3 regions of the Amycolatopsis sp. NBC_01307 genome follow, and region 2 is predicted to be linked to each of the others. Evidence: riboswitches for the same ligand, from Rfam matches in the RefSeq annotation. Region 2 holds a riboswitch; each other region holds the start of a gene.
What was found. Region 2 has a riboswitch for S-adenosylmethionine ahead of thrC (threonine synthase). Riboswitches for the same ligand answer to the same signal wherever they lie in the genome.
Positions count from the first base shown of each region.

Region 1 (7,057 bases), 400 kb from region 2:
CACGCCGGGCCGGTCGTCCGGGCGGCCGTGCGGCGCCACCTCGGTGACCAGGAACTCGCGGTACCCGGCGAAGGCCGGGCGGACGACGTCGGCGAGCAGCTCGTCACGCCGGCGCGCGAACTCCTCGTCCGGCGCGGGCTGGCGGCGCAGCGGGTCGGCGGCCGGGTCGGCGAGGTAGCGGTCCACGTGCGCGACGGCGGACTCGACCAGGCGGGCCACCGGGGTCAGGCCGTCGGCCAGGCCTTCGGTGTGCCGCTGCGCGGCCTGGCGCAGGAACTCCGGCACCGCAGCGAGCCGCCCCAGCTGGGCATCGGCCGCCGCCCCCGCGGTCACGGACGTCATCGGCAGCGCGGTGAGCAGCATCGCCGCCGGGCCGGTGAACATGTCGGTCACGGTGAACTCGGTCAGCCGGGAGTCGATCGCCGCGATCCGGTCTTCCGCCGACGTGATCAGGACCTCACGGGTGACGCGGTCTTCGGCCGACAGCCCGGCCGGGTCCAGCGCGCGGGCGCGCTCGGCGAACTCCGCGAGCTGGGTGCGGTGGGCCCGTTCGGCGGCGGCCGTGACGTCCGGCAGCCCGGGCTCCGCCGGGCGCGTGCCCAGCAGCGCGGGCATCAGCGGATCGGCGGCGTACAGGGCTTCGACGAACTCGTCGGCGAGTTCGGTGACCGCGGTCATGGGCAGGACCCCCAGCGTCGATGGTGTGCTCGTTCGCGACCCTAACGGAGATCACCGACAGGAACGCGCGCTCGCCGCCCGGGGGCGGACGGCCTTCGACGCGACCGGACGGGCGAGGCGGTAGCGTGCACCGAGTGGCTGTGACCGATCCCGTGGATACCCGCCTGCTCGCCGCGCTCGCCGAGCTGGGCAAGGCGGCCGTGCACGAGCTCGCGGCCAAGGTCGGCATGGATCCCCGCGAAGTCGCCTACCGGCTGGTCGCGCTGTCCGGCAGCGGGCTGCCCCTGCTCGTCGGCGTCGAAAGCGACCCGAACGGGCTGCGCGCGGCCATCGCGGCGTCGCCGCCGTCGTGGGCGAACCGGCCGCCGGGCTCGCAGCAGTTCCCGGCCCAGGCCCCGCCGTCGCAGCCGGTGCCGATGCCACCGCCGAACGTCCAAGGGGTGCCCTCGGGGCCGTACAACGTCCAAGGCGCGCCTTCAGGGCCGTACAACGTTCAAGGCGCGCCGTCCGGGCCGTACAACGTTCAGGGTGCGCCTTCGGGGCCGTACAACGTCCAGGGCACGCCGTCCGGGCGCTACCCCGGCCCGCCGCCCCGGCCGCCACAGCAGCAGCAGTTCGCTCCTCCGCCGCCCCCGGCGCGGCCCGACCCCGTGGTGAGCACGTGGGGCGTGCCGCAGACGGCGTCGTGGGCCCGCGGCGACGAGCCCGCGCGCCCGGCCGGCGCGCCCGGCGGCAAGAAGGGCCGGCTCGGCGAGGTCATGGAGACCCAGGGCCTGGAGGGCGAGCAGCTGACGGTGCAGCTGCTCGAGGTCCAGGACCCGGCGGACTTCCTGTTCGGCGCGGCCGGCTACCGCCTGGAGGAGGGCGAGCGCTCGGTGGTCGTCCACACGGAGATCACCAACCGCGGCGCGATCCCGTTCGCGTCCCTGCCGGACAACTACCTCGAGCTGCTCACCGTCGACGGCAAGACGATCGGCAAGGCCCCGGTCTCGCTGACCTCGCGGCCGCCGCACAAGATCGGCGTCAAACCGGGCGAAACCCTGGGCGGCCACACGGTGTACGTGCTGCCGGACACGACCCGGGTGGTTTCGGTCCGCTGGAGCCCGCGGCCGGAACCGGACGAACGAACGCTCATCTGGTCGATCGAGGACTAGTAGCTCTCGTCCTGCAGGATCTTGAGGGCGTTCGCCAGGTCGTCCGGGTACTCCGACTCGAACTGGACCCAGCGGCCGTCCGACGGGTGGGCGAAACCGAGCGTCTTGGCGTGCAGCCACTGGCGGTTCAGCCCCAGCTTGCGGGCCAGCACCGGGTCCGCGCCGTAGGTCAGGTCGCCGACGCACGGGTGCTTCAACGCCGAGAAGTGCACGCGGATCTGGTGCGTGCGCCCGGTTTCGAGCTTGATGTGCGCCAGGGACGCGGCGCGGAACGCCTCGACGACCTCGTAGTGCGTCACGCTCGGGCGGCCGCCCTGGACCACCGCGAACTTGTAGTCGTGGCGGGGGTGGCGGTCGATCGGGGCGTCGATGGTGCCGCGCGTCGGGTCCGGGTGGCCCTGGACGATCGCGTGGTAGCCCTTGTCGACCGTGCGTTCCTTGAACGCGCGCTTCAGCACGGTGTACGCGTGCTCGCTCTTGGCCACCACCATCACGCCGGTCGTGCCCGCGTCGAGCCGGTGCACGACGCCCTGGCGCTCGGCCGCGCCGGACGTCGCGATGCGCAGGCCCGCCGCGGCGAGGCCGCCGACCACCGTCGGGCCGGTCCAGCCCGGGCTCGGGTGCACGGCGACGCCGACCGGCTTCGAGATCACCACGATGTCGTCGTCGTCGTGCAGGATCTGCATGCCTTCGACCGGCGCGGCGACGATCTCCACCGGGTTCGCCGGCTCCGGCAGCGTGACCTCCAGCAGCCCGCCCGCGGCCAGCCGGTCCGACTTGCCCGCCGGGTGGCCGTCGAGCAGCACGTCGCCGGACTCGGCCAGCTCGGCGACGACCGTGCGGGACAGCCCGAGCATCTTGGCGAGGCCGGCGTCGACCCGCATCCCGTCGAGCCCGTCGGGCACCGGGAGCATCCGCGAGCTCACGCCTGGTCCTCCTGCTTGGTTTCCGCGGCCGGCTCGGCCTGCTTCTTGTCTTTGGTCTTGTCCTTGGTCGACGTGCCGTCGTAGTCCTTGCCCAGCAGGGACAGCAGCACGATCAGCGCACCGCCGACGCAGATCGCCGAGTCGGCGATGTTGAAGATCGCGAAGCCCTTGCCGTTCGGAGCGAACGCCGAGATGAAGTCGACGACGTGGCCCTGCAGCCCGCCGGGTGCGCGGAAGATCCGGTCGGTGAGGTTGCCCAGCGCGCCGGCCAGCACCAGGCCGAGGCCGATCGCCCAGCCGATCGAGCGCAGCCGCCGCGAGATCCAGATGATCGCGATGACGACGGCGAGCGCGACCAGCGCCAGCACCCACGTCATGCCGGTGGCCATCGAGAACGCGGCACCCGGGTTGCGGATGACCTGCAGGTAGATCAGGCCGCCGAGGATCCGGACCGGCTCCTTGCCCTCCAGGTTGGCGGTGACCAGGTTCTTCGTGATCAGGTCGATCGCCCAGAGCACCACCGCGACGGCGAACACCCAGCCCACCCGGCGCTTCGGCAGCGTCGCCGCCGTCGCCGCCGGGGTTTCCGGCGTCTCCTGGACGGGCTCGGGCACCGCCTCGGCGGCGGCGTCGGTGTCGGGTTCTCCAGCGCTGGACTCGGTGCTCACCGGTCCATTGTCCACGCCTGGTCAGGGTGCCCCGGCGGCAGTGTCGCGGGGACGCCGCGGGAGGACCGCGAACGCGGCGGCGAACAGCACCCCCGCCGCGCTCGGCGCCCCGGTCACCGGCGTCGAGAACACCAGGCTGACCAGCGCGAACACCAAGGCCACGGCGATCAGGAACCAGTTGCGCTCGTACGCCGCCGGCACCGGCGCGACGACCGCCATCACGAGCTGGGCGAACCCCGGCGCCGCCAGCGGGAACCAGAAACGCCGTCCCTCCCCCATCGGGGCAGGGTAGCGGCGAACGCCCCGGCCACGAGCACGGTCGCGGAGATCAGCGCGCCCGGCAGGTCCGCGATCACCACGGCCACCGCACCGGCGCCACGGCCATCGCGAGCACCAGCGGACTGCGTTCGTACCAGGCGACCAGCGCGAGCCCGAGCGTCGCCAGGAGGGGGCCGCGGGTGGCCGCGTCGAGACCGAACCGGCTGAACAGCAGCAGGTCCAGCACCGGGACGGCGAGCACGACGGCGACGATCGACGCCACCACCGTCCTCGCGCGCAGCCCGCCCGCCACGGCGTAGGAGACCACCATGGCGAGGAACGCCGCGATGAGTGCGTACTGCCACGCCGGACCGGCGCCGCCGGCGTAGGCCACGACGGTGTCATCGAGGCTGAGGAACCGGGCCTTGGTGCCGTAACCGTCGATCGTCAAGCCGAACAGGCCCACGTAGCCGGCGGTCGCCGGTGGCAACCGCGCCGTCAGTTCCGCGGTGACGGCCGACCGGTGGAACAGTTCGGCCGTCACCAGGACCAGTTCCGCGAAACCCAGCAACGCCAACGGAATCCACTGCCGCCCCATCGGCCCAGGCTAACGCTCAGCAGAACGGCGGCAGCTCCCGCGGGTCGCCGACCGGGGCCCAGCGGCCGCCCGCCTTCGTGTACCCCCAGCGCGCGCCGCGGGCGACGATCTGGCGCAGCGCCAGCAGCACGCGATCCACGTGCTCCTCGGTGCTGCCCAGGCCGAGGCTGACGCGCACCGCCTGCTGCCCTTCGCCGCCGGTGACGCCGATCAGGCGCTTGGCCGCGATGTGGGCGCAGAAGGCGCCGTCGCGGACGCCGATGCCGTACTCCGCCGAGAGAACCGCCGCGAGCCAGCCGGGGTCGAAGCCGGCGACGACGAAGCTGACCGTGCCGACGCGGTCGACCGGCGCGTCGAACAGCCGCAGCTCCGAGCAGCCCGGGATGCCCTCGAGGCCCCTGCGCAGCCGGACGAGCAGGGCCTGCTCGTGCGCTTCGACGGCGGCCCAGTTGCGGCTCAGGGTTTCGCAGGCGACGCCGAGCGCGTACACGCCGACGGTGTTGGGCGAACCGGCTTCGTGCCGCTCCGGGCCGGTGTTCCAGACGACGGCGTCCTCGGTGACGAGCTTGGTCGCGCCGCCGCCGGCGAGGTAGGGCCGGGCGGCGCGCAGCCAGTCGGCGCGGCCGATCAGCGCGCCCGCGCCGAAGGGCGCGTACAGCTTGTGGCCGGAGAGGGCGACGTAGTCGACGTCCAGGTCCTGCATGGCGATCCTGCGGTGCGGCGCGAGCTGGGCGGCGTCGAGGGCGATGCGGGCGCCGTGCCGGCGGGCCACCGCGGCGATCTCCGCCACCGGGAGCAGCTCACCGGTCACATTGGACGCTCCGGTGAGGACCACCAAACGCGGCCCCTGCGGGGATTCCGCGAGGGCTTCGTCCACAGCGGACACCGCCGCGAGCCGGGTGCGCGGGGTCGGCAGGCGCCGGACGTTCGGCCCCTGCCACGGCAGCAGCGCGGCGTGGTGCTCGGTGTCGAACACGATCACCGCGGTGCGCGGCGGGAGGCTGCGGGCGAGCAGGTTGAAGGAGTCGGTGGTGTTGCGGGTGAACACGACCGTGTCGGTCCGGCGCGCGCCGACGAAGCTGCGCAGCGTGGCGCGGGTGCGCTCGTAGAGCTTGGTCGAGACCTGCGAGGCGAAGCCCGCGCCGCGGTGGACGCTCGCGTACCAGGGCAGGAACTCGTCGACGGCCACGCGGACGGCGTCGAGACAGGGCGCGCTGGCCGCGTGGTCGAGATTGGCGTAGCCGATGTCTCCGCCGGTGACGAGCGGAACTCGCAGCGAGGCACCAGCGACCGTGGGAATACCTTGGGACGCAAGGGATTCCTGGGTCTGTGTGCTGGTGCGGTCGATGGCGAGAGTCATCGTTAGCCTCCTCGGCGTTCCGGGGGGCCCCGGCGAGGGGCCCGCGCTTGCCGGTCGCACGGCGCGACCGGCCCGGTCTTCACCCGGGGCACCCCACCGCGGTAGGAGGGTTGCCGGCCAGCAAGCCGGGGCTTGACGCTGGCACTCATGACCTGATTCAAAAGGTAACCGAGAATCGGCGTGACGACCAGCCCCCACAGCACATTCTGAGACACCGACCACAAGTCGAGCAGGAATGGAGAAGCGTCAGGGCTTCGCGCGGAAACGGCCCGGGAGCTGCGTCACGGCGTGGTCCGAGAGGTGTGTCGCGGTGCCGGTGTACTGGTCCGCGCCCGCTGTGAACAGCCAGCCACCCAACGTCTTCCCGTCGATCGGCTCACCGTGCGCCGCCGCGACGGTGGTCGAGACCTGGCTGTAGGCGAGACCGTCCCAGTCGGCCGCGTCCGGCAGTGTCCACAGTGTGAAGTGCACGTGGGCCCCGGTGCTGCTGCCACCACACGGCAGGGCGTTGCCGGTCGAGCCGAGCACGTCGCCGGCCTCGACCTGCTCACCGTCGGTGACCTTGATGCCTTCCATGTGGTAGTACCCGGTCCGCCAGCCGCCGGCGTGGTCGATGGTCACCCAGTCGCCGCCCGCGCAGTGCTGCAGGTGCACGGTCCCGGCCAGCGGCGCCCGCACGGTCTTGTCGGCCGGGCTGAGGTCGAGGGCGTTCTCGACGCCGGTGCTGCCATCGTCGGAGTGGATGCCGGCGGAGTACACCTGCTGGCCGGCCTTGAACGGCAGCGCCAGCACCGGAAAGGGCCCCACCTCAGCGGCCGCCCCCGGAGCGGCGGCGAGCCCCACACCCAGGACGATCCCCGCGACCAGCCCGGCCCCACGCACGTATCGCTTCGTCACCCGGCGTACTCCTTTGACTCTACGTTCGCCCATTCGAGGTAATGAATGGAGCGCAGAGTAAGCCAAAAGAGGGAACGCAGGGAAGATCAGGTGAGGTTTTTGTGAGGATCACTCACCCTCGCGGGAAAAGATCACCAGGTCGACGCGAAGAGCGGACAGGCACCGGACAACCGCCCGGCCCGAACGCAGCCCCCACCACTCCCTGGGGGGCGTCCCCTGTCCAGTCTACCGCCGCTGACCTGCAAAAACGTGGGTGCCGGAAATCTGTGGACAACTGGAGTGGATGTGGACAACTCGCGGCCGGCCGGGCTCGCGACCGCCGAGCGCAGCAGACGGCACGGTGGCCAAGCGGGCAACCCGCGATCGACGCCGCTCACCTCAAGCAAACCGACGCGGACAGCCCGGCGGCGATGCCGAGCCGAGCGGACACGGTTCCGCCCAACCCGCGAACGAGCCGGCGGTCCGACTCGCAGCGCCGGCGACCCCAGCGGACCGCACAGTGGCCAAGCAGGCAATCC
Region 1 is NZ_CP108403.1:5,472,843-5,479,899, forward strand. Features, by position in the region: gene OG439_RS23135 (DUF885 domain-containing protein) at 1-678, opposite strand, end outside; gene OG439_RS23140 (AsnC family protein) at 813-1,832, shown strand; gene OG439_RS23145 (RluA family pseudouridine synthase) at 1,829-2,758, opposite strand; gene lspA (signal peptidase II) at 2,755-3,372, opposite strand; gene OG439_RS23155 (hypothetical protein) at 3,448-3,705, opposite strand; gene OG439_RS23160 (hypothetical protein) at 3,779-4,282, opposite strand; gene OG439_RS23165 (aminotransferase class V-fold PLP-dependent enzyme) at 4,299-5,642, opposite strand; SAM riboswitch class IV at 5,681-5,795, opposite strand; gene OG439_RS23170 (M23 family metallopeptidase) at 5,889-6,539, opposite strand.
Region 1: another riboswitch for S-adenosylmethionine. It lies ahead of OG439_RS23165 (aminotransferase class V-fold PLP-dependent enzyme); the one in region 2 lies ahead of thrC (threonine synthase).

Region 2 (7,057 bases):
GCAGCTGCGGGCCGTCAAGCCCGCCTAGCGGGTGTCCGTGCGGATCGGGTGTCCTTCCGGCACCTCGACCAGCACGATGCGCGTGCCGTCCGGATCGGCGATCCAAGCCTCGTCCAGGCCCCAGGGCTCGCGCTGGGCGTCCCGCACCGGCGTCAGGCCCTTCGCCTTCAGCTCGGCCAGCTCGCCGGCCAGGTCGCGGACCTGCACCCAGAGCACCAGATCGGGCGACGCGCCCGCCTCGCCCGAGCCGGACACCTCCAGGGAGCCGTGCCCCAGGAAGAACACGGTGCCACCGGGGAACTCACGCTCCACGGCCAGGCCGAGGGTGTCGCGGTAGAACGCGGTCGACGCCTCGGCGTCGCGCGGGCGGATCAGCAGCCTGCTCTTCAGGACTTCCATCCGACCATCCCTACCGGAGGTCCTCAGGCCGCCGCAATCGCGACGATGCCGGACAGCACGATCACGGACCCGGCGAGCCGCCGCACGGCGTCGCGCTCGCCCAGCACCAGCCACGCGGCGAGACCGCCCAGCACGATGCTCAGCTCCCGGGCGGGCGCCACCAGGCTGACCGGCGCCATCGTCAGGGCGAACAGCACGAGGATGTAGGCGACGGGCGACAGCAGCCCGACGATCAGCACCTCGCGCCGCTGCTCGCGCCAGAGCCGCGTCACCTCGGACCGGCCCGCCCGCGCGCTCGGCAGGAGCATGGCGCTCTGGATCAGTGTGCCGAGGCCGAGGTACACGATCGGCGGCATGCCGATGCCGGTCACCGAGTGCGCGTCCCAGAGCGTGTAGCCGGCGATGACGGCCCCGGTCAAGACGCCGTAGAAGATCCCGGCGCGCCGGGCCTTGGCGGCGGCCGGGTCGGCCGCGGCGGCGCCCCGGCGGCCGGTGCTGATCACGAGCACCCCGGTGATCACCAGGAACGCGCCGAGCAGCCCGAGCCAGCCGGGCCGTTCGCCGAGGACGAGGACGGCGGCCAGCACCGACAGCAGCGGCCCGGTGCCCCGCGCGACGGGGTAGACGACGGAGAGGTCGCCGACGCGGTAGCCGCGCTGCAGGACGATGCCGTAGGCGACGTGCAGCACCGACGTGCCCGCCGCGGCCAGCAGCCAGCTCCACTGTGGACGTTGCGGCTCGACGGCCACCAGCACGACCGTCACCGGCAGCAGGGCGACGGCGGAAACCGTGTAGTAGAGCCAGACGAACTGGGTGCCGCCGGAGCGGACCCGCTTGGCGGCGAGGTTCCACGCGGCGTGCACGACGGCCGCGACGACGACGAAGGACAGTGCGGTGGTGTTCACAGGGACCCCTTACGGGTTTCGCGCGCGCGAAACCGGGTCCTCCAGGCTTTTGCCCCGTCAGATGAACGGCGGGACTTCCGGACCCGCCGACGGTGCCGCTCGGACCAGACCCACCGGATCCTGGTTGTCCTGCTGGCTGGGGCGGACCGGTGACGGAACCCTAGGCACTACCGCCGTCCACCGTACTCCCGGTGATCCACGCCCGGCCGGACGCGCTCGCGGCGGGCCGGGGCCGGGCTGTTAAAGTTGCTGCTCGTTGCCGTGCGGCATTCCGTCATGGAGGAAACCCGCTTCAGCGGGGCCACACCAGCGCGGCGGCGAATCTCACCGAGTGAAAGCAGGAGCGCCTCATGGCCAACATCAAGTCGCAGATCAAGCGCATCACCACGAACGAGAAGGCGCGTCAGCGCAACCAGGCGATCCGGTCCTCGGTGAAGACCGCGATCCGCAAGGTCCGCGAAGCCGCTGACTCCGGTGACAAGGCCAAGGCCGTCGAGCTGCAGCGCGACGCCGCCCAGAAGCTGGACAAGGCCGTCTCGAAGGGCGTCATCCACGCCAACCAGGCCGCCAACAAGAAGTCGGCGCTCGCGAAGCGCGTCAACTCGCTCTGAGCGAGCTGATCTCTGGAGAAGCCCCGGCCCCGGCCGGGGCTTTCTTCATGTTCAGCGGTCGCCCTTGGCCGCCGCCACCTGCAGGACCGCGCGTTCCAGCGCGTAACCCGGGTCCGCCGCGACGCCCTTGACCTCGGCGTTCAGCCGGGCGACCACCCGCATCGCCGTGGCGAGGCCGTCCTGGTTCCAGCCGCGGGACTGGCCCTGGGCCTTGCGGACCTTCCACGGCGGCATGCCCAGCTCCCCGGCCAGCTGGTTCGGGTTGCCGCGGCCCGCGCCGGAGACGCGGGCGATCGTGCGGACCGCGTCGGCCAGCGCGTCGGCGACCAGGACGTACGGGACGCCGAGCTGCATCGCCCAGCGCAGCGACTCCAGGGCGGCCGCGCGGTCACCGCTCACGGCCTTCTCCGCCACCGCGAACCCGGTCACGTCGGCGCGGCCGCGGTGGTAGCGGTGGACCGCGTCCGCGTCGACCACCCCGCCGGCGTCCGCGACGAGCTGCATCGCGGCCGAGGAGAGTTCCCGCAGGTCGGAGCCCACGGCGTCGATGAGCGCCGCGACCCCGGCCGGGTCGATCTTGCCGCCCGCCCGGCGCACCTCGTGGCGCACGAACTGCTCCCGCTCGGCGGGCTTGGTCAGCTTCGGGCACTCCGTCACCTCGGCGCCGGCCTTCTTCAGCACCGCCGGGAGCGTCTTGCCCGCCTTGCTGCGCCCGCCGCCGGTGTGCACGACGACGAGCACGATCCCGGCCGCCGGGTCCTTCAGGTACGACGTCACGGCGTCGGCCAGCTCCTGCGAGATGTCCTGCGCCGACTCGAGGACGATCACCCGGCCTTCGCTGAACAGCGACGGGCTGACGAGTTCGGCCAGCTCGGGAGCTGTGAGATCGGACACCCGGGCCCGCGTCAGCTCGGCCGTCGCGTCGATCGCGCGGGACGCGGCCAGCGTCTCGCGGACGGCCCGCTCGATCAGCAGTTCTTCCTCACCCAGGACCAGGTGGAGCGGGGCCGGGGCGGTGGCTTGCGCGGTCACCCGGGAATCTTCTCACTTGCTGCTTCGTGCGCCCGCTCCGGTGATGTCGAGCGGCCACCATGGCACGGCCCGAGTGCCATGTCGTACGGTGTCCTGGAGGCGGCGCGCTTTCTCGCGCGCTCCGACAACTGAATACCGCTCATCCAGAGGGGCAGAGGGAACGGCCCGACGAAGCCCCGGCAACCGGCGTACAGCCTGTCATCCCGCGATCGCGGGATAGCTGACGACCACGGTGCCAATTCCGGCCCGCTTCGGCGGGGCAGATGAGGAAGGAACCTCGCGATGACCGCAACCCTCGGCACGACCTCCACCACCAAGACCCCGGATCTCGGACCGGCCGTCGAACTGGTGTCGAAGGAAGAGGGCCACCGGCAGCCGCTCGCCCCCGAGTTCGTCTCCGCCGAAGACTTCTCGCCGCTCGAGGTCGCCTACGACTTCGGCCGCGTCCGCCGCGAAGACATCGAGGCCGGCCCCAAGAACATCTGGCGCTACAAGAAGCTCCTCCCGGTCCCGTCCAACATCGAAGAGATCCCGAACACCGAGCCCGGCTCGACGCGGCTGATCCGCGCCGACCGCCTGGCCAAGGAGCTCGGCCTCAAGCGCCTGTGGGTCAAGGACGACACCGGCAACCCGACGCACTCCTTCAAGGACCGCGTGGTCGCCGTGGCGCTGGCCGCGGCCCGCGAGTTCGGCTTCGAGGTGCTCGCCTGTCCCTCGACCGGCAACCTGGCCAACGCCGTCGCCGCCGCGGCGGCGCGCGCGGGCTGGAAGTCGGTCGTGCTGATCCCCAAGTCCCTCGAGCGCGCCAAGATCCTCACCACCGCGGTGTACGACGGCGACCTGATCGCCGTCGACGGCAACTACGACGACGTCAACCGGCTCGCCACCGAACTGGCCGGTGAGCACCCGAGCTGGGCCTTCGTGAACGTCAACGTCCGCCCGTACTACTCCGAGGGTTCGAAGACACTCGCCTTCGAGGTCGCCGAGCAGCTCGGCTGGCGGATCCCGCCGCAGATCGTCGTGCCGATCGCCTCCGGTTCACAGCTCACCAAGGTGGACAAGGGTTTCCGCGAGCTGGGCCAGCTCGGCCTCGTGGACGCCAGCCCGTACAAGGTGTTCGGCGCCCAGGCCACCGGCTGCTCGCCGGTCTCGGCCGCGTTCCGCGCCGGCCAGGACGTCGTCCAGCCGGTGAAGCCGGACACCATCGCCCGCTCGCTGGCGATCGGCAACCCGGCCGACGGCCCGTACGTGCTCGACATCGTCAACCGCACCGGCGGCTCGATCGAGGACGTCACCGACGAAGAGGTCGTCGAAGGCATCCGGCTGCTGGCCCGCACCGAGGGCATCTTCACCGAGACGGCCGGCGGGGTCACCGTCGCCACGGCGAAGAAGCTGATCGAGACGGGCAAGCTGGACCCGGACGCCGAGACGGTCCTCCTCATCACCGGCGACGGCCTCAAGACCCTCGACGCCATCGAGAACCACGTCGGCCCCAAGGCGACCGTGCCGGCTTCGGCCGCGGCCGTGAACAAGGCCCTCGGCTACTGACGTCTCCCCGCCGGGGCGAGCCACGCCCGCCCCGGCGGGAACGCGTTGCCGGGCAACGGAAGTCAGCGGTGGGGCGGGCCGCGTGGCTCGCCCCGGCGGGCTATCGCCGGGCCTGACGGGTCCGGGACCACAGCGGTGTCGCCGTCGACGTCGGTCCGGGTCACCAAGGCGCCCAACGCCGTCAGAGTGTCCACTGTGGACTTGCTCGGGTGGCCGTAGGTGTTGCCCGCGCCGACGCTGATGAGCGCCGCGCGCGGCGCCACCGCGGCGAGGAAGGCCGGCAGCGAGTACCGCGAGCCGTGGTGGGGCACCTTGAGCACCTCCGCTTTCAGGTCTCCGACATCGGCCAGCAGGTCCGACTGGGCCGCCAGTTCGACGTCACCCGTCATCAGCACGCGACCGGCGGCCGTTTCCGCCCGCAGGACGACCGAGCTGTTGTTGATCGTCGTGCCGTCCTGCTGACCGGCCGAGCGCGACGGCACGTACCGCGGCCCGAGCACGTCGAGCGCCAGCCCGGGCAGGTCGACCCGCTCGCCCGGGCTCAGCTCCACCAGCGGCACGCCGCGGCGGGACGCCTCCGCGGCGACCTGCCGCCACGCCCACTCCGGCGTCCGCCCCGGTCCGACGGCGATCCCGCCGACCGACCGGCCGTCGAAGACCGACGCGAGCCCGCCGATGTGGTCGGCGTGCAGGTGGCTCAGCACCAGCAACGGGATCCGGTCGACCGACAGCCGGTGCAGGCACTCGTCGACCGGCCCCGGCTCGGGCCCGGTGTCCACCACCACGGCCCGCCCCGGCTCGGCCGTCGCCAGCACGACCGCGTCACCCTGGCCGACGTCGCACTCGACCATCGCCCAGTTCCGCGGCGGCCACGCGGGCGCGAGCACCCGCACCGGCACGAACACCAGCAACGCGCCGACGATCAGCACCGCCAGGAGCAGCCGGACCCGCCGGTACCGCACGGCGAACACGAGCACCGCGAGGACGGCCGCCGCGAGCAGCGCGCCCGCCCAGCCGCCGGGCCAGGGAACGACCGCGCCCGGGGCTCGCGCGCCGTGCCGCGCCACGAAGATCAGCCACTCGGCCTCCGGGCCGGCCAGGTGCACCAGGAACGTGCCGGCGCCCGGCCACCACGGCCCGACGACCGTCGCCAGCACCCCGAGCACCGTCGCCGGGGCGACGACGGGCGCGGCGAGGACGTTGGTCACCACCGACACCAGGCTCACCGTGCCCGCCATCCCGGCCAGCACCGGCGCCGTCACCACGAAGGCGGCGAGCGGGATCGCCAGCCCTTCGGCGAAGCCCGGCGGGACGCCGCGGCGGACCAGCACCCCCGCCCAGCGCGGAGCCAGCAGGACGAGACCGGCGGTGGCGAAGACCGACAACGCGAACCCGAAGTCCGTGGCCATCGCCGGATCCGCCACGACCAGCACGCAGACCGCGAAGGCCAGCGCGGGCAGCGCCGAGCCCCGCCGTCCCAGTGCCAGGGCCAGCAACGCGACCGCCGCCATGACCCCGGCGCGCAACACGCTCGGCTCCGGACCGACCAGGACCAGGAACCCGGCCAGGCACAGGCCCGCCGCGACGGCCGACAACCGCGGGCCCAGCCGAAGCACTCGCAGCAGGAGCAGGACCGCGCCGCACGCCACGGCGAGGTTTCCCCCGCTCACCGCTGTCAGGTGCGCGAGCCCCGCCGTGACGAACTCCTGCTCGATCCGAGGGGACAACCCGCTCGTGTCGCCCAGGACCAGGCCCGGCAACAGTCCCGCGGGTTCTTCCGGCAGGGTCTGGCTCAGGTCGTGCAGGCCGGACCGCAGTCCGGCCGCGGCCTTCTGCCACCACGGCGCCGGGCCCGGATCACCCGGCGGGCCACGCACGGACAGCACCGCCACGGTCAGGTCCGCGCCACGCGGTGGCATCAGCAGGCCCGCCACCCGGACTTCCTGCCCCGGCAGCACGCCCGCCCAGTCCGCGACCGGCGCGAGCAGCAGGACCCGCCCGGACGAGACGACCGACTGTCCGTCGACAGACGCCGCGCGCACGTCGGCGGACAGGACCACGGACCGGGCGCCCGCCTGCCGATCGGCGTACCCCGCGCTCCGCACCGGCTTCGGCCGTTCCGCGACGACCACCGTGAGCGTCGCGGGCAGTCCCTGGGCCGCGGCCGCACGCAGGCCGTCTTGCTCGGCGTCGTGGATCCGCCAGGCGATCGGACCGGCGGCGACCAGGCCGAGCACCAGCAGCGCCGCCGCCGCGCCGAACACCCGGGACCGGCCACGTGCCCGCCAGAGCAGCACCCCGGCGAGCACGGCCGCGGCGAGACCGACGGCGACCGCCGTCCACCAGCCGAGCAGCAGCCCGGCCAGGGCGGCGAGCCAGCACGCGAGCGCCGCCGGGACCAGCCGCATGTCCTGCCGGGTGTCGGTCGCGGGAATCGTGTTCATCCGACCGTCACCTGCTCGCGGAGCTTCTCGAACTTGCTTTGGCCGATGCCGTCGACGTCGCGCAGTTGCTCGACTTTCGTGAAGCCGCCGTGCTCCGCGCGCCACTGGACGATCCGCT
Region 2 is NZ_CP108403.1:5,875,273-5,882,329, forward strand. Features, by position in the region: gene OG439_RS25185 (class I SAM-dependent methyltransferase) at 1-28, shown strand, start outside; gene OG439_RS25190 (VOC family protein) at 25-399, opposite strand; gene OG439_RS25195 (DMT family transporter) at 423-1,304, opposite strand; gene rpsT (30S ribosomal protein S20) at 1,655-1,915, shown strand; gene holA (DNA polymerase III subunit delta) at 1,967-2,947, opposite strand; SAM riboswitch class I at 3,084-3,217, shown strand; gene thrC (threonine synthase) at 3,230-4,495, shown strand; gene OG439_RS25215 (ComEC/Rec2 family competence protein) at 4,558-6,939, opposite strand; gene OG439_RS25220 (ComEA family DNA-binding protein) at 6,936-7,057, opposite strand, start outside.

Region 3 (7,057 bases), 1.6 Mb from region 2:
CGCCGGCGACCGGGATGCCCTTGCGCAGCACCACGCGGATCTTCGGCTCTTCGGTGCGGCCGACGTGCGCGGCCAGCGCTTCGACGGCGCGCCAGGCCAGGTTCGTGGCGTCGGTGGGCACCGAGCCCTCACCCTCGCCGTAGATCTCCAGGCCCGGGTCGTCGGTGACCGCGACGGTCACCTCGTCGGTCAGTGACAAGGCCTGGAACACGGTCACCAGCTCGTGGTAACCGTCCTCGCGCAGGTCGTCGACCGCCAGGTGCAAGTTGACCTTGGCCGGGACCCGGACGGTGACTGGGGGCGGGACTACAGCGAGCACCCGACCAGCCTACGTGCCCGCACCGGCCGGCTTCCCGTCAGGAGAAAGGACGTCGAGCGCGACGGCGAGCGCGACGCCCGGCGGCGTGCCCGGGCCGCCCTCGGCGCTGTTGAGCTGGACGGCCACGAGCGCGAGCCTGGCCCGCAGATCGGACTCGGGGTCGGCCGAACCGCCGCGGAGCCGCTCGTGCAGCCGCAGCATCCGATCCGCCAGGCCCGCGCCGGCCGCGATCGCCTTCAACGCCGACGTGTTGCGCTGGACCAGGCCCATCACCGGGCCGAACCGGGTCTCGACCAGCCCGGCGTACGCGGTGAGCAGCTCGGCCGGGCCCGTCTCGCGCGCCAGAAGGTCGTCGAGCGCGGTCCCCCAGTCCTCGAGGAGGCTCGAGACGATGTCCTCCTTCGTGCGGAAGTGGTAGTACAGCGCGGCTTTCGTGACGTCCAGCCGCTCGGCGATCTCCCGCAGCGAGCTGCCCTCGTAGCCCTGCTCGGCGAACAGTTCGAGCGCGACGCGCTGGATACGTTCGCGCGTGTCGGTGCGCCGCCCGGCCATGCCTCACTCCTCAACTTGCTTGACGGCCGACTAGCAATGACCTACCTTCGGCATTGCTAGTCGGCCGTCAAGCAATGCATCCACAGCCTACCTCGGGGGTCCACCATGACCGCACTCGCGCCACCGCGCGCCATGAGCCGCCGGCTCGCGCTCGCCGCGCTCGGTCTGGCCCAGCTCATGGTCGTGCTCGACACGACCGTCGTGAACATCGCGCTGCCCTCGGCGCAGCGCGCGCTCGGCATGTCCGACACCGGCCGCCAGTGGACGATCTCCGCGTACACGCTGGCGTTCGGCGGCCTGCTGCTGCTCGGCGGCCGGCTGGCCGACCGGCTCGGCCGCCGCACGACGCTGCTCGTCGGCGTCGCCGGGTTCGCCGTCGCCTCCGCGCTCGGCGGCGCGGCGCCGAGCGCCGGCTGGCTGATCGCCGCGCGCGCCGCCCAGGGTGTGTTCGCCGCGCTGCTCGCGCCGTCGACGATGTCCCTGCTGACGCTCACCTTCACCGACCCGCGCGAACGCGGGAAGGCGTTCGGGATCTTCAGCGCCATCATGATCTCCGGCTCCGCGCTCGGCCTCACGCTCGGCGGCGCGCTCACGCAGTTCCTCGACTGGCGCTGGTCGCTCTACATCAACGTGCCGCTCGCCGTGGTGGCCGGGCTGGGCGCCTGGTTCGCCGTGCCGGCCACGGCCGGGCACCGCGACACCAAGCTGGACTGGACCAGTGCGCTGCTCAGCTGCGGCGGCGTCGTCGTGCTGGTGCACGCGCTGTCCGAAGCGGCGACGCTGGGCTGGAACTCGTTGTGGGTACTGGGTTTCCTCGCGCTCGCGGTGGTGCTGCTCGGCGCGTTCGTCGCCCGGCAGGCCGGCCACCCGCACCCGCTGCTGCCGCTCGCGGTGGTGCGCGACCGCGCCCGCGCCGTCGCGTACCTGACCGTCGGGACCGCGTCGTTCGGCGCGTTCGGGATGTTCCTGTTCCTGACGTACCAGCTGCAGGTGGTGATGGGCTACGGCGCGCTCGCCGCGGCGCTGGCGTTCCTGCCGACGCTGGGCGCGAACCTCTTCGCCTCGACGCAGCTGTCGGGGCGGTTGCTGGCCCGCTTCGGCCCGCGTCCGCTGCTGGCGGGCGGGCTCTTCGTGCTGGCGGGCGGGTTGCTGCTGGCCACCCGGTTGACGCCGGACTCGTCGTACGCCGCGGTGATCCTGCCGATGCAGCTGCTGCTGGGCCTGGGCGCCGGGCTGTGCATGCCGGTGGTGCTGAACGTCGCGACCCGCGACGTCGGCGCGCGGGACGCCGGAGCCGCATCTGCGTTCGTGACGACGTCGCAGCAGGTCGGCGCGTCACTGGGGACGGCGACGCTGAACACGATCGCCACCGCGGCGGCGGCCGGGCTCACAACGTCGACGGCGATCGTCCACGGCTACACAACAGCCGCGGCCTGGGCGGCCGGCCTCGTCGCCACAGCCGCCCTCACCGCACTCCTGCTGCTCCCGCGCAGCACCCGCTGAAAGCCGTGAAGGCCTCCTTCCCGGCCATAAGAGCCGGTAAGGAGGCCTTCACGGACGTTCGGGGTCAGGCCGCGGCGACGCCCTGGGGGCCGCGGGCGGTGTGCGTGACGTGGCCGCCGCGCTCGGCGACCCACGCCAGCGCGGCGTCGGCCCGCTCGCCGCGGACGCCGAGGCGGAACCGGCCGACCGGGGTGTCGCCGATCCGGGTCAGGCCGCCGCCGATGGTGGCGAACTCGACGTCGAAGCGGCCCGCGGCCTCGGGCAGCAGCGCGCCGACCGAAGCGAAGCCGACCAGCACGACGTCGACCGAGCGGTCGTAGCGCGAGGACTGCGAGCGGGTGGTCTCGATGGCGGGCAGCAGCGCCTGCGCGGTGCGGCTGGCCGGGTTCGAGATCAGGTCGAGCACGGAGCCACGCTCGACGACGGTGCCGTCTTCGAGCACCGCGACGTCGTCGCACACCCGGCGGACGACGCTCGCGTCCGGCGTCGTGATGACGATGGTGACACCCAGCTCGGCGCGGGCCCGGTCGAGCACGGTGAGCACCGCGCCGGCCTCCTCCGGGTCGATCCCGGCGGTCGGGTCGTCGGCGAGCAGCACGGCGGGGGCCGCGGCCAGGGCCTTCGCCACGGCGACGCGGCGGAGCTGCCCTTCGGTGAGCTCGCCGGGACGCTGCGCGGCGCGCGGGGTCAGGCCGACGAGGTCGAGCAGCGAGCCGACCTTGCTGCGGCGCTGCGGGCCGTCGACGCCCAGCTGCTCCAGCGGGGACGCGATGTTGCCGGCGATGGTGCGCTCGGCGATCAGCTCCGGCTTGGTGCCGACGACGCCGAGCTGGCGGCGGATCTCGCGGAGCCGGCGGCCGTCGAGGGTGCCGGTGTTGAGGCCGTCGAGCCGGACGACACCGCGGTCCGGCCGCTCCTGCAGCGCGATGCACCGGGCGAGGACGGACTTGCCGGAACCGGCCGGACCGACGACGCCGAACAGTGAGCCGGCCTGGACGTCGACGCTCACGTCCCGCAGCGCGACGACCGGATTTCCGTTGAGGGCAAAGGACTTGGACAGGTTTTCGACGGTGATCACGAAGGCTCCAGAAAACGGGGCGCGCAGAGAAGCGCGTCCGGCCGCAAGCGAGTGTCCGTCCTCTATGGACGGTGCATGAAGAAGAGGTGTGACGGGTCGAGCAAGCTCAGTTGGAGCGTCGACATGCGGTCACGGAGCGGCGACCCTCGTCGACAACGCGGCGTTTGGTCAGCAGCAGCGGGCGAGCAACCCTCTTCATCGGGACGGCCTCCATCGGTCCTGGCGGTAGCACCTGCCCTGCGGAGGGTGGTTGCTGCGACTTCGGCGAGCCAGGTCTCTCAGTCGCTCGGGATGGACGTACTGAGTAAAACCGATCCCGAGGAGCGAAAGCAAGCCTGTTGGGCCAGATCACACGACTGGAGGTGTCCGAATCGCGGGAACAGCACTCAGGAAGACTTATTTCGCCGCGACGCGCACGCTCCGGCGTCGGCGGGCACCGTCAGTTCCACTGAGGACGCGTCACCGGACGGCGGCGAGCCGGGCGAAGTCGTGCACGTCCAGCTGCTCACCGCGGGTCTTCGGGTCGATCCCGGCGGCCACCAGCAGCTCGCCGGCCCGCTCGGCCGACCCCGCCCAGCCGGCGAGCGCGGCGCGGAGGGTCTTCCTGCGTTGTGAGAACGCGGCGTCCACGAGACCGAACAGCCGATCCCGGTCCTCGGACGCCGGCGTCTCCCCGCGTTCGAACGCGACGAGCGTGGAATCGACGTTGGGTACCGGCCAGAACACCGAGCGTGGCACGGCGGCGACCTTGCGCGCCGGGCCGTACCAGGCGAGCTTGACGCTCGGGACGCCGTAGATCCGGCTGCCCGGGCCCGCGGCCATCCGGTCGGCGACCTCGGTCTGGACCATCACGAGGCCGGACTTGAGGGAGGGCACCTCGGCGAGCAGGTGCAGCACGACCGGCACGGCGACGTTGTAGGGCAGGTTGGCCACGAGCGCGGTGGGCGCGGCGGGCAGGTCGGCGTTCGAGACGCGCATGGCGTCGGCCTCGAGGACGTCCAGCCGGCCCGCGACGTCCGGCCCGCGTTCGGCGACGGTCTTCGGCAGCCGTTCGGCGAGCTTGCGATCGATCTCGACGGCCACGACCCGCGTCCCCGCGGCGAGCAGCCCGAGCGTCAGGGACCCGAGCCCGGGCCCGACCTCGAGGACGACGTCGTCCGGCCCGAGGTGCGCGAGGTCGACGATCCGCCGCACGGTGTTGGGATCGTGCACGAAGTTCTGCCCGAGCTTCTTGGTCGGCCGCACGTCCAGCTCGGCCGCCAGCCCGCGGATCTCGGCAGGTCCCAACAGTTCAACCACCGGACGAGCCTACCCAGGACAACCCGGCCCCCTCTGCACGCCCGCCCGGAGTGCCCGGCCCCAGAGGGTCAGCCCACGTACCCAGCCAGTCGGCCCGCATACGTGGACGGTCGGCTCACGTACCCAGCCAGTCGACCCACGTACCTGGACGGTCGGCCCGCATACCCAGACGGTCGGCTCGCGTGATCAGCAGGCCGACACGCGTGATTGAGCGGTCAACACACGTGATTGAGCGGTCGACACACGTGATCGCAGGCGGAACCGACGTGATCAGACCCGACACTCGCGTGATCAGACCCGTGACTCACGTGATTGGCGGCGGAACTCGGGTCATGCCTCGCTGGGGACGCGAAACGGCCCCCGCCGTGAGGCGGGGGCCGTTTCGGAAAGGAAGTCAGGCCTTCTTGCCGCAGACCGGCCAGGCGCTGTAGCTGCCGCCGCGTCCGGCGCGGACCTTCTCCGCCACCGCGATCTGCTCTTCACGCGAAGCCTGGTTCGGGAGCGCCGCGTACTGGGAGCCGCCGTAGGCGTTCCAGGTCTGCTTGTCGAACTGGAGGCCGCCGTAGTAACCGTTGCCGGTGTTGATGGCCCAGTTGCCGCCCGACTCGCACTGCGCGATGCGGTCCCACGCGGAACCGTCGCCGATGTCGGGGGTCGCGGCCTTCTTGGTGCCGACGTGGATGATCTTCGGCTTGGCCGGAGTGATCACCTGCTCCGACATCGACTGCCGCGAGACCTCTTTGCCGTTCTTCTGCGTGACCTTGTAGGTCACCATCTTCTCGCCGGGCGTGCCCGGGTCCTCGACCTGGGTCTTGCCCTTGTCGAGGTCCGGGTCGTCGACCTTCTGCTCGGGCGGGTCGATGGTCTCCTTCTGGTTGACCATCGAGACGCCGGTGCGGCTGATGTGGACCTCGGCACCGTCGGTCAGCTTGACGTCCAGGCCGCCCTCGGCCGCGTCCTCCGGGCCCAGGGTGAGCTTGTACTCGCCCAGGAACTCCTTCGTGGTGACCGCGGTCGTGGTGATCTGCTTCGGCTGGTTCGCGCCGTCGTAGAGCGTGATGTGCTTGAGGGTCTTGATCTGGACGGTCGCGCCTTCGAGCGGCAGTTCGCCGTCCTTCGGCATCGACATCCACGTGCCGGCCTGCTCGGCCTGCTGCATGCCGAGCTGGGACAGGGCGTCGCCCAGGTGGGTCGCGCGGACCCAGGAGGTGCGCTCGGCGCCGTCGACGACCAGCTTCAGCTGGCGGCCGCGCTCGAGCTTGATGACGCCGCCGTCGCCGACCTCGGCCTGCGGGGACGGGGAGAGCGAGTCGTGCGCGCCGACGGACAGGCCCGCGTCCTCCAGCACCTCGCCGACGGTGTCGCCGAACGAGTGCACGGTGGTCTGCTGGCCGTCGACGTCGACGGTGACGCTCTTGTTCATCGCCAGCGCGGCCGCGCCGCCGCCGGCGATGCTGATCATGACGCCGAGGACGGCGCCCTTGAGGAAGCGGCGCTTCCAGACCTTGGAGGTCTGCCGGATGCTCTCGTCCATCAAGGCCTTCTTGGCCTGCGGGGACGCGGTCCGGTCCGCCTCGATCTCATCCGGGATGACGATCGGCGGGAGGTACGTGGTCTCGGCGTTGATGAGGCGGATCAGCTCGTCGACGTCGACGTCGATCGACGCCATCATCGCGTCGGCGTCGGGGCCGAGCGCGGCGAGGATGTCCTGCTGCGTGATGTTCGGGTCGTCAGAAAAGTCGAGCTGGCCGTACGCGGTGTCCTCGAAGTAATTGCGGTCGAGGACGGCGGCGGAGCGTGCTCCAGCCTGTCTGCTACCTGTCACCGGGTCGTTCCCTTTCCCAAGACGCCGTTCGGGGCGGCATCTTTACGTCTGGGCCCGCAGTCGGCGCCATCGTCACGGTCCCGGTCGTACCACCCGGTTCCGCTTCCCCGACGTGCACTGACGTGACTGAGGGCGTAACAGCCGGCAACTGCATGGTGCAGTACCGACCGGCACGATCACGGGACAGTAACGGGTCCCGCCGGGTTGCGCAAACACCCCCCGGAGTGTCGTGATCTGGGTCACTCCATCGAGTGGGCGATCATGGAACCCGGTTGTCGCAATGCGTTCAACCCGTTGTGACACTGGGGAGTCGGTAGATCCGCTCGGCCGTGGTCCGGACGGCTTCGGCGACCTCGTGGACAGCTTCGCCCCTGAGCGCCGCGAGGTGACGGACGGTGTAGGCGGCGCCGTACGGCTCGTTCGGCCGTCCACGGAAGGGGTGGGGGGTCAGAAACGGCGCGTCGGTCTCGACGAGGTAACC
Region 3 is NZ_CP108403.1:7,429,695-7,436,751, forward strand. Features, by position in the region: gene OG439_RS32270 (4-(cytidine 5'-diphospho)-2-C-methyl-D-erythritol kinase) at 1-319, opposite strand, end outside; gene OG439_RS32275 (TetR/AcrR family transcriptional regulator) at 329-871, opposite strand; gene OG439_RS32280 (DHA2 family efflux MFS transporter permease subunit) at 977-2,374, shown strand; gene OG439_RS32285 (methionine ABC transporter ATP-binding protein) at 2,439-3,452, opposite strand; SAM riboswitch class I at 3,660-3,750, opposite strand; gene rsmA (16S rRNA (adenine(1518)-N(6)/adenine(1519)-N(6))-dimethyltransferase RsmA) at 3,912-4,751, opposite strand; gene OG439_RS32295 (transglycosylase family protein) at 5,146-6,576, opposite strand; gene OG439_RS32300 (TatD family hydrolase) at 6,863-7,057, opposite strand, start outside.
Region 3: another riboswitch for S-adenosylmethionine. It lies ahead of OG439_RS32285 (methionine ABC transporter ATP-binding protein); the one in region 2 lies ahead of thrC (threonine synthase).